Regions from separate parts of the Streptomonospora nanhaiensis genome, predicted to be linked through region 1. Evidence: predicted binding sites of a transcription regulator. Region 1 holds the regulator's gene; the other holds the start of a gene.
The links. Region 1 encodes HrcA, which represses chaperone genes, less so after heat shock. Its sites were predicted from a motif close to TTGGCACTCTCNNNNNGAGAGTGCCAA; they were not measured.

Region 1 (3,984 bases):
GAGCTGCCCAGCGCCCGGAGCACCCCCTCCTTCCACGGCACGCCCCTGGGGACCTCCGGCCAGGCGGCGAACCCCAGCACCGAGGGCTTGACGGCCTGCCAGATGTCGACGAACGGGTGCCCGGTGACCAGCACGTGCGGCGAGCGCACCCGCTCGGCGATGCGGCTCTCCTTGGATCCCGGCACCAGGTGGTCGACCAGCACGCCCAGCCGCCGCTCCGGCCCCGGGCCGAACTCCGCGACGATGTCGGGCAGGTGGTCCACGCCCTCCAGGTACTCCACCACCACGCCCTCGACCCGCAGGTCGTGGCCCCAGATCCTCTCGACCAGTTCGGCGTCGTGCACGCCCTCCACGTAGATCCGGCTCTCCCGGGCCACCTTGGAGCGCGCGCCGCGCACCGCCACCGAACCCGAGGCGCTGCGCAGCGGCCCCGCGGGCGCCGCCGCGGGCCGCACCGCCGTGACGGGGGTACCGTCGACCAGGAACGCCGCCGGCTCCAGGTCGAACACCCGGTGCCGGCCGTTGCGGTCCTCCAGCGTGACGGTGCGCTTGTCCCAGCCCACCACCGCGCCGCAGAACCCCTCGTCGGCGGACTCCAGCACCAGGCCGTGCTCCAGGGGGACCTCGCGCACGGCGCCCTTGCGGGGCCGGCGCCAGTCACCGGCCAGGACGTCGCGGCCGTACCTCTTGCCCGAGTCGGTATGCACGGCGGGGATTGTAGCGGCGCGGTGCGTTCCCACCCGGGTCCGCGCCGCGGCCGCGCGGCACGCGGCGGGGCCGCGCGCCGGTCCCCGGCCTGGTCAGGACCCCGTGTGCGGGGAAAGAGGGGCTGCGCTGGCCCGGCTCCCGCGCCCGGGCGCGTCGCGCGGTGCGCCCGGGCGCCCGCCCTCGCGGTGCCCGTTCCGCGCCGACCTTGCGCAACGGCATAGAATTAGCACTTAGGACCATGGAGTGCCAGGAGGTGAGCGCGTGCTTGACGACCGCAAGCTCGCGGTGCTTCGTGCCATCGTCGAGGACTACGTGGCGACCAAGGAGCCCGTGGGCTCCAAGGCCCTCGCCGACCGCCATACCCTTGGCGTCTCTCCCGCGACCATCCGCAACGACATGGTGGCGCTGGAGGAGGAGGGCTACATCACCCAGCCGCACACCAGCGCCGGGCGGGTGCCCACCGACAAGGGCTACCGCCTCTTCGTCGACCGGCTGTCCACCGTCAAGCCGCTGTCGAGCGCCGAGCGCCGCGCCATCGAGACCTTCCTCGGCGGCGCCGTCGACCTCGACGAGATCGTGGCCCGCACGGTGCGGCTGCTGGCGCAGCTCACCCGGCAGGTCGCCGTGGTCCAGTACCCCTCCCTCACCCGTTCCGCCGTGCAGCACGTCGAACTCGTGCCGCTGGCGGCCCAGCGTGTGATGATGGTGCTGATCACCGACACCGGCCGGGTGGAGCAGCGGGTGATCGACGGCCTCGACCGCGTCGGCGGCGACGCGGTCGAGACCCTGCGCCAGATGCTCAACCGGGCGCTGGTCGGCAAGTGGCTCACCGACGTCCCCGTGGCCGTCGAGGACCTCCCCGCCCAGCTCCCGCCCGACGACCGCCCGCTGGCGGCGGCCGTGCTGTCGGTGCTGCTGGAGAGCCTGGTCGAACGCCACGACGAGAAGATCGTCCTCGGGGGCACGGCCAACCTCGCCGCGATGGACTTCTCGGCCAGCCTGCGCGACGTGCTGGAGGCCCTGGAAGAAAACGTCGTCCTGCTCCGTTTGCTGGGGGAGATGGGCGACGCCCCCATGCTGACGGTGCGCATCGGCGCTGAGAACTCGCACGAGGGCTTCAAGTCCACATCGATCGTGTCGGCGGGCTACGGCATCGGCGACCAGCCGCTCGCCAAGCTCGGTGTGGTGGGTCCGACCCGGATGGATTACCCAGGAACGATGGGAGCGGTACGCGCTGTGGCTCGGTACCTCGGACAGATACTTGCGGGGCGGTAAGTGGCGAGAGACTACTACGCGATCCTTGGCGTGCGGCGCGACGCCTCCAAGGACGAGATCAAGAAGGCGTACCGGCGGCTCGCCCGCGAACTGCACCCCGACGTCAACCCGGACCCCGCCACCCAGGAGCGCTTCAAGGAAGTGACCCAGGCCTACGAGGTCCTCTCCGACGAGAACAAGCGCCGCATGTTCGACATGGGCGCCGACCCGTTCGCCCCCGGCGGCGGCGGTGCGGGCGGCCCGGGCGGCTTCGGCGCGGCGGGCTTCCCCTTCGACGACCTGATGAGCGCGTTCTTCGGCGGCCAGGCCGGCGGCGGGCGGGGCGCGCGCGACCGCGTGCGGCGCGGGCGCAGCATCAAGGTCCGCATCGAACTCGACCTCGCCGAGACCGCGTTCGGCGTGACCAAGGACGTCACCTTCCCCACGGCGGTGCTGTGCACCACCTGCCAGGGCGAGGGCACGGCCAAGGGCACCCACCGCAAGATTTGCGACATGTGCCAGGGCCGCGGCGAGGTCTCCCAGGTCACCCGGTCGTTCCTCGGCCAGGTCATGACCACCCGGCCCTGTCCGCAGTGCTCGGGCCAGGGCACCGTCATCACCGACCCCTGCCCCGACTGCGCCGGCGAGGGCCGCGTGCGCGAGAAGGTCACCCGCAAGGTGCAGATCCCGGCGGGGGTCGAGGACGGCACCCAGATCCAGCTGGCCGGCGAGGGCGAGGTCGGACCCAACGGCGGCCCGCGCGGCGACATCTTCCTGGAGATCGTGCAGCGCCCGCACCCGATCTTCGAGCGGCGCGGCGACGACCTGCACTGCACCATCACCGTGCCGATGACCGCCGCCGCGCTGGGGGCGTCGTTCACCTTCGAGACCCTTGACGGCACCGAGGAGATCGACCTCCGCCCCGGCACCAACTCCGGGCACGTCATCACGCTGCCGGGCCGGGGCACCCGCCACCTCGACCACCACGGGCGCGGCGACCTCATGATCCAGGTCGACGTCGAGACCCCCGCCAAGCTCGACGAGGAGCAGGAGAACCTGCTGCGCAAGTTCGCCGAGCTGCGCGGCGAGGACCAGCCCCCGGGCAAGTTCAGCCCCGGCCGCGGCGGCCTGTTCTCGCGGCTGCGCGACACCTTCACCCGCTGACGGCCCCCGGCCACCGGCCCGCCCGCACCGCGGGCGGGCCGTTTATTGGTTCCCGCGCCGAGCCCCCCGGGCCGGCGCCCGTTGAGAAGGGCGCGCACGTGACCCCACCGGTGTTCCTCGCCGAGGCGGGCGACCTCGCCGCCGACACCGTCGTGCTGTCGGGGCCCGAGGGCCGGCACGCGGCGGCGGTGCGGCGGCTGGAGCCCGGCGAGACCGTCCACCTGGTCGACGGCGCCGGCACGCGCGCCCGCTGCCGGGTGACCGAGGTCGGCCGGGACACGGTCGTGTGCGCGGTCGAGGAGCGCGGCACCGACCCCCTGCCGCGCCCGGAGCTGACCGTGGTGCAGGCGCTGCCCAAGGGCGACCGCGGCGAGCTGGCCGTGGAGGTCATGACCGAGGCCGGGGTGGACCGCGTGGTGCCGTGGGCCGCCGAGCGGTGCGTGACCCGCTGGAAGCCCGAGCGGGCGGCCAAGGCGCTGGCCAAGTGGCGCTCGGCGGCGCGCGAGGCCGCCAAGCAGGCGCGGCGCAGCCGGATCCCCGAGGTCACCGGCCTCGCGCGCACCGCCGACGTGGCCGCGCTGGCGCGGGGGGCGGACCTGGCGATCGTGCTGCACGAGTCCGCACAGGAGCGGCTGGCCGTGCTGCCCCTGCCCGCCGCCGTGGCGGCGAGCGAGCCCTCCGGCGGGATCGTGGTCGTGGTGGGCCCCGAGGGCGGGTTCAGCGACGCCGAACTCGCCGCCCTGGCCGACGCCGGCGCCGTGCGGGCGCTGCTGGGCCCCACCGTGCTGCGGACCTCGACAGCGGGCGTGGCGGCGCTGGCGGTACTGCAGGCGCGCTGCGGGCGCTGGTAGGGCCCGC
Region 2 (3,984 bases), 900 kb from region 1:
ACCGCGCCGATCACCACCGCCACCGCGAGCTGCACGAGGTTGCCCTGCATCAGGAACTGCCGGAAACCGCTCATCTCTCCTCATAAAACGCAGTGGGTCGGATTCTCGCCGGTCCACGTGCCCGTTTGCGGGGGTGTGGAACGCCGGACAGCATCCACCACCCCGGGTGAGAGGTCAACCGCGGATGGTGATGGACAGGAGGCCGGCGGCGTGGCCGGCGAGCGCGCGGGCCTCGTCGGGGCGGACGGCCAGCAGCACGAGCCCGCCCGGCGATCCGCCGCCCAGTCCGCCGCCGGATCCGGGATCGGGCACGGCGATGACCGGGCGGTCCTCGACGACGGTCACGGCCGGCGCCGCCGCCGGACCGCCAGTGCCGCCGAAGTCCGCGGCCGTGGCGACGGCGGGGTCGGCCGGGGCGGCGAGGACGTCGACCCGGCTGCCGGGGTGCAGGAGGTCCACCACGCCGGGGTCGGGCACCCGCAGCGGCGCCGCCACCATGCCGGGGCCGTGGCCCCGCGCGGGGGGATCGGCCAGCCGCGCCCGGGTGATGACCTCGCCCCGGCCGACGGGGCCGGAGAGCGAACGCCCCTCGGCGCGGTGGGACGGCTCCAGGGCGCCGTCGGGAACGGCGCCGGCGGGCAGGGCGCGGAGGATGAGGTCGCCGGGGGCGATGGGCTCCAGGGCGGTCAGCGGCCGCGCCGCCACCCAGACCTCGGCGGTGGGCGCGGGAGTCGGGCGCAGGAGGAGCACGGCCCCGGTGAGGGCCAGTGCCGCGCAGGCGGCGCCGAGCGCCCGGCGCCACCGCGCCAGGAGGCGGAAGGCCCGCAGGCCGGCGTTCACGGCGCGGCCTCGGGACGCGGTTGGGCGGCCGCCCGCCGCCGCCGCGCGGCGGCGGCGCGGGCACGGGCTCCCGGGAACGGGTGGCGGGCGGTGCGCGCGGTGTCCATGCCCGCACGGTAGGCGGCGGGCGGCGGGGGATGCCGCCGTTGTCCACAGGGGCGCAGCGGCGGTCCGGGCGCCGGGTGCGGACGGGCGCGAGCGCGGGCGGGGGAGGGGCGCGGCCGTGCGAACGGGGTGGTGTGCCGGGTGGTGTCCATGGCCGCACGGTAGGCGGGTGGCGGGGTGGCGTGTCGCGGTTGTCCACAGGGGCCGCCACGGGAGCGCGGCTCAGGCGGTCGCGGAGGCCCGGGGAGTCGGTGGGCCGTGAGCGCCGGCGGCGGCGCCGGCGTGCGCACGGCTCCGGCCGGCGCGCACGGTTCGTCGGTTGCGAACGCCCCGCACGGTCGACGGGCTGTGCCGGGCCGGTGCGGGGACGCCAAGACGACGGGCGGGCGGGGCCCGCCCGGATGCGAGAGTACGGTGCGCCGAGCGGCGCTTCGCCCGTCCACCCCAGGGGGCGCGGGCGGGTGAAGGCTACTTCGCGGCGGTCGCGGCGGCGCTGGAGGAGGAGCCGGTCGTGGCCGTCGAGGCGGAGTCGGAGCCCGAGGACGCCGACCCGGAGTCCGAGCCCGAGGACTCGCTCTTGGCGCCGCCCGAGGAGTCGTCCTTGGCACCGTTCTTGCTCGACCCCGCCATCACCGAGCGGTTGGACGAGGAGTTGCTGTCGGTGCGGTAGAAGCCGGAGCCCTTGAACACGATGCCCACGGCGGAGTACACCTTGCGCAGCCGCCCCTGGCACTCGGGGCAGACGGTCAGCGGGTCGTCGCTGAAGCTCTGCACGGCCTCCAACTGGGAGCCGCACTCGGTGCATGCGTACTGGTACGTCGGCACTGGGGTCCTCCTTGCTGGCACTCTCACCCGTCGACTGCCAAATATTACGCGGTCGGGCAGCACAGCCGCGACATCGGGGGCGGAGCGCCTTCACGGTGGCGCTGCCGATACCGTGCAACGCCGCCCGCCGCCCCCCTGTTCCACGTCGGCCGCCCGGCCGGGCCCCCGCGCCCGCGCCGCCGCCGCGTGCCGCGACCGGCTTTAGAACCGGAGCAGCCCCCGGCCGGGTGTCACCACGCCGTCGACCGCCCGGTCGTGGGGCTCGGCCGGGACCTCCGCCACCAGTTCTGTGTCGTATATCACCGCCAGTGTCAGGGTGTGCGGGCCCACGTGCGCCAGCGCGCGGTCGTAGCAGCCCGCGCCGCGCCCCAGGCGGCGCCCCGCGCCGTCCACGGCCAGCGCCGGGCACAGCACCGCCGCCGCCCGGCGCAGCGCGTCGGTGCCGTAGCGCCGGCCCAGCGGCTCCACCAGCCCGCGCCCGGCCGGCGCCAGGCTGTCCGGGCCCTCGTAGGCCGCCCAGTCCAGTTCGCCGCCGGGCAGCAGCACCGGCAGCAGCACGTAGGTCCCGTGCTTCCACAGGGCCGCGAGCAGCTTGCGGGTGTCCGGCTCGGTGCCCACCGAGTAGTACAGCGCCACCGTGCCGCCCGTGGTCAGCAGCGGGACCTCGGCCAGCGCATCGCGCAGCGCCGGGCCCGCCGCCGCGCGCTCGGCCTCGGGCATGGCCCGCCGGGCGGCCAGGATCCGGCGCCGCATCTCCCGCTTCGTCTCAACCGTGGTCACGGCACAGCAGTCTGGCAGTTCGCCCCGCGCCCCGGCAGCCCTTCGCCGGACCGCCCCGCCCCCGCGCCCGGCCGGGCGGCGCGCGCGGCGGCGGGGCTGGGCCGCACGGGCGGCGCGACTGGCCTAAAGTGCCGACATGACAGATACGCACCGCCGCCCGCCCGGAGTGGCCAAGGCCGTCGTACCGGCGGCCGGACTGGGCACCCGGTTCCTGCCCGCGACCAAGGCCACGCCCAAGGAGATGCTGCCGATCGTCGACAAGCCGGCGATCCAGTACGTGGTGGAGGAGGCGGTCGCCGCCGGCCTCCAGGACGTCCTGATGATCACCGGCCGCAGCAAGCGCTCCATCGAGGACCACTTCGACCGCGCCTACGAACTGGAGGAGGCGCTGCGGGCCAAGAACGACACCCAGCGCCTGCATTCCGTGCGCGAGTCCAGCGAACTGGCGCAGGTCCACTACGTCCGCCAGGGCGAGCCCCGGGGCCTGGGCCACGCCGTGCTGTGCGCCGCCTCCCACGTGGGCGACGAGCCGTTCGCCGTCCTCCTCGGCGACGACCTCATCGGCCAGCGCGAGGCCCTGCTGCAGCGCATGATCGAGGTCCGCGACACCTACGGCGGCAGCGTCGTGGCGCTCATGGAGGTCGAGCCCGAGCAGGTCTCCCTCTACGGCTGCGCCGCGATCGAGGCCACCGACGAGGACGACGTCGTCGTGGTGACCGACCTCGTCGAGAAGCCCCCGGCCGACCAGGCGCCCAGCCGCTGGGCCATCATCGGCCGCTACATCTGCGACCCCGCCGTCTTCGACGTGCTGCGCGAGACCGGCCCCGGCCGCGGCGGCGAGATCCAGCTCACCGACGCCCTGCGCGAGCTGGCCCGCCGCAAGCCCGAGGACGGCGGCCCCGTGCACGGCGTCCTGTTCCGCGGCCAGCGCTACGACACCGGCAACAAGGCCGACTACCTCCGCACTGTGGTGGAATTCGCGTGTGAGCGCCCCGACCTCGCCGCGGACTTCCTGCCGTGGCTGCGGGAGTTCGTGGCCGCCCACGACACCCCGCGCGCCGACGACTGAGACCCCGCGCCGGGCCGTCACGCGCCGCACCGCCGCGGCACTCGCCGCGCCGCCAACCGGGTATGGCTGAGGGAGCCTTCGATGAAGACCGTCGAGCAGCACATCTCCGACGTCCTGGATCTGGTCCGCCCGCTCGACCCCATCGAGCTGGACCTGCTCCGCGCGCACGGCGGGGTGCTCGCCGAGCCGGTCGCCTCTCCGGTCTCCCTGCCCGCCTTCGACAACTCCTCGATGGACGGCTACGCCGTGGCGGCCGCCGACGTCGCCCAGGCCACGGCGCAAGCGCCCGTCCGGCTGCCCGTGGTGGCCGACATCCCCGCCGGAGACCCCTCGGCCACCGCGGTGCGGCGCGGCCACTGCGCCCG

Region 2: the regulator HrcA is predicted to act here: its motif matches at 1,785-1,811, upstream of HNR12_RS12165 (FmdB family zinc ribbon protein).

The regions. Positions count from the first base shown of each region.
Region 1 is NZ_JACCFO010000001.1:1,941,421-1,945,404, reverse strand. Features, by position in the region: gene HNR12_RS08370 (DUF3097 family protein) at 1-707, opposite strand, end outside; gene hrcA (heat-inducible transcriptional repressor HrcA) at 970-1,983, shown strand; gene dnaJ (molecular chaperone DnaJ) at 1,984-3,126, shown strand; gene HNR12_RS08355 (16S rRNA (uracil(1498)-N(3))-methyltransferase) at 3,225-3,977, shown strand.
Region 2 is NZ_JACCFO010000001.1:2,837,931-2,841,914, reverse strand. Features, by position in the region: gene HNR12_RS12175 (MscL family protein) at 1-74, opposite strand, end outside; gene HNR12_RS12170 (SAF domain-containing protein) at 175-840, opposite strand; gene HNR12_RS12165 (FmdB family zinc ribbon protein) at 1,414-1,770, opposite strand; gene HNR12_RS12160 (5-formyltetrahydrofolate cyclo-ligase) at 1,972-2,523, opposite strand; gene galU (UTP--glucose-1-phosphate uridylyltransferase GalU) at 2,687-3,619, shown strand; gene glp (molybdotransferase-like divisome protein Glp) at 3,701-3,984, shown strand, end outside.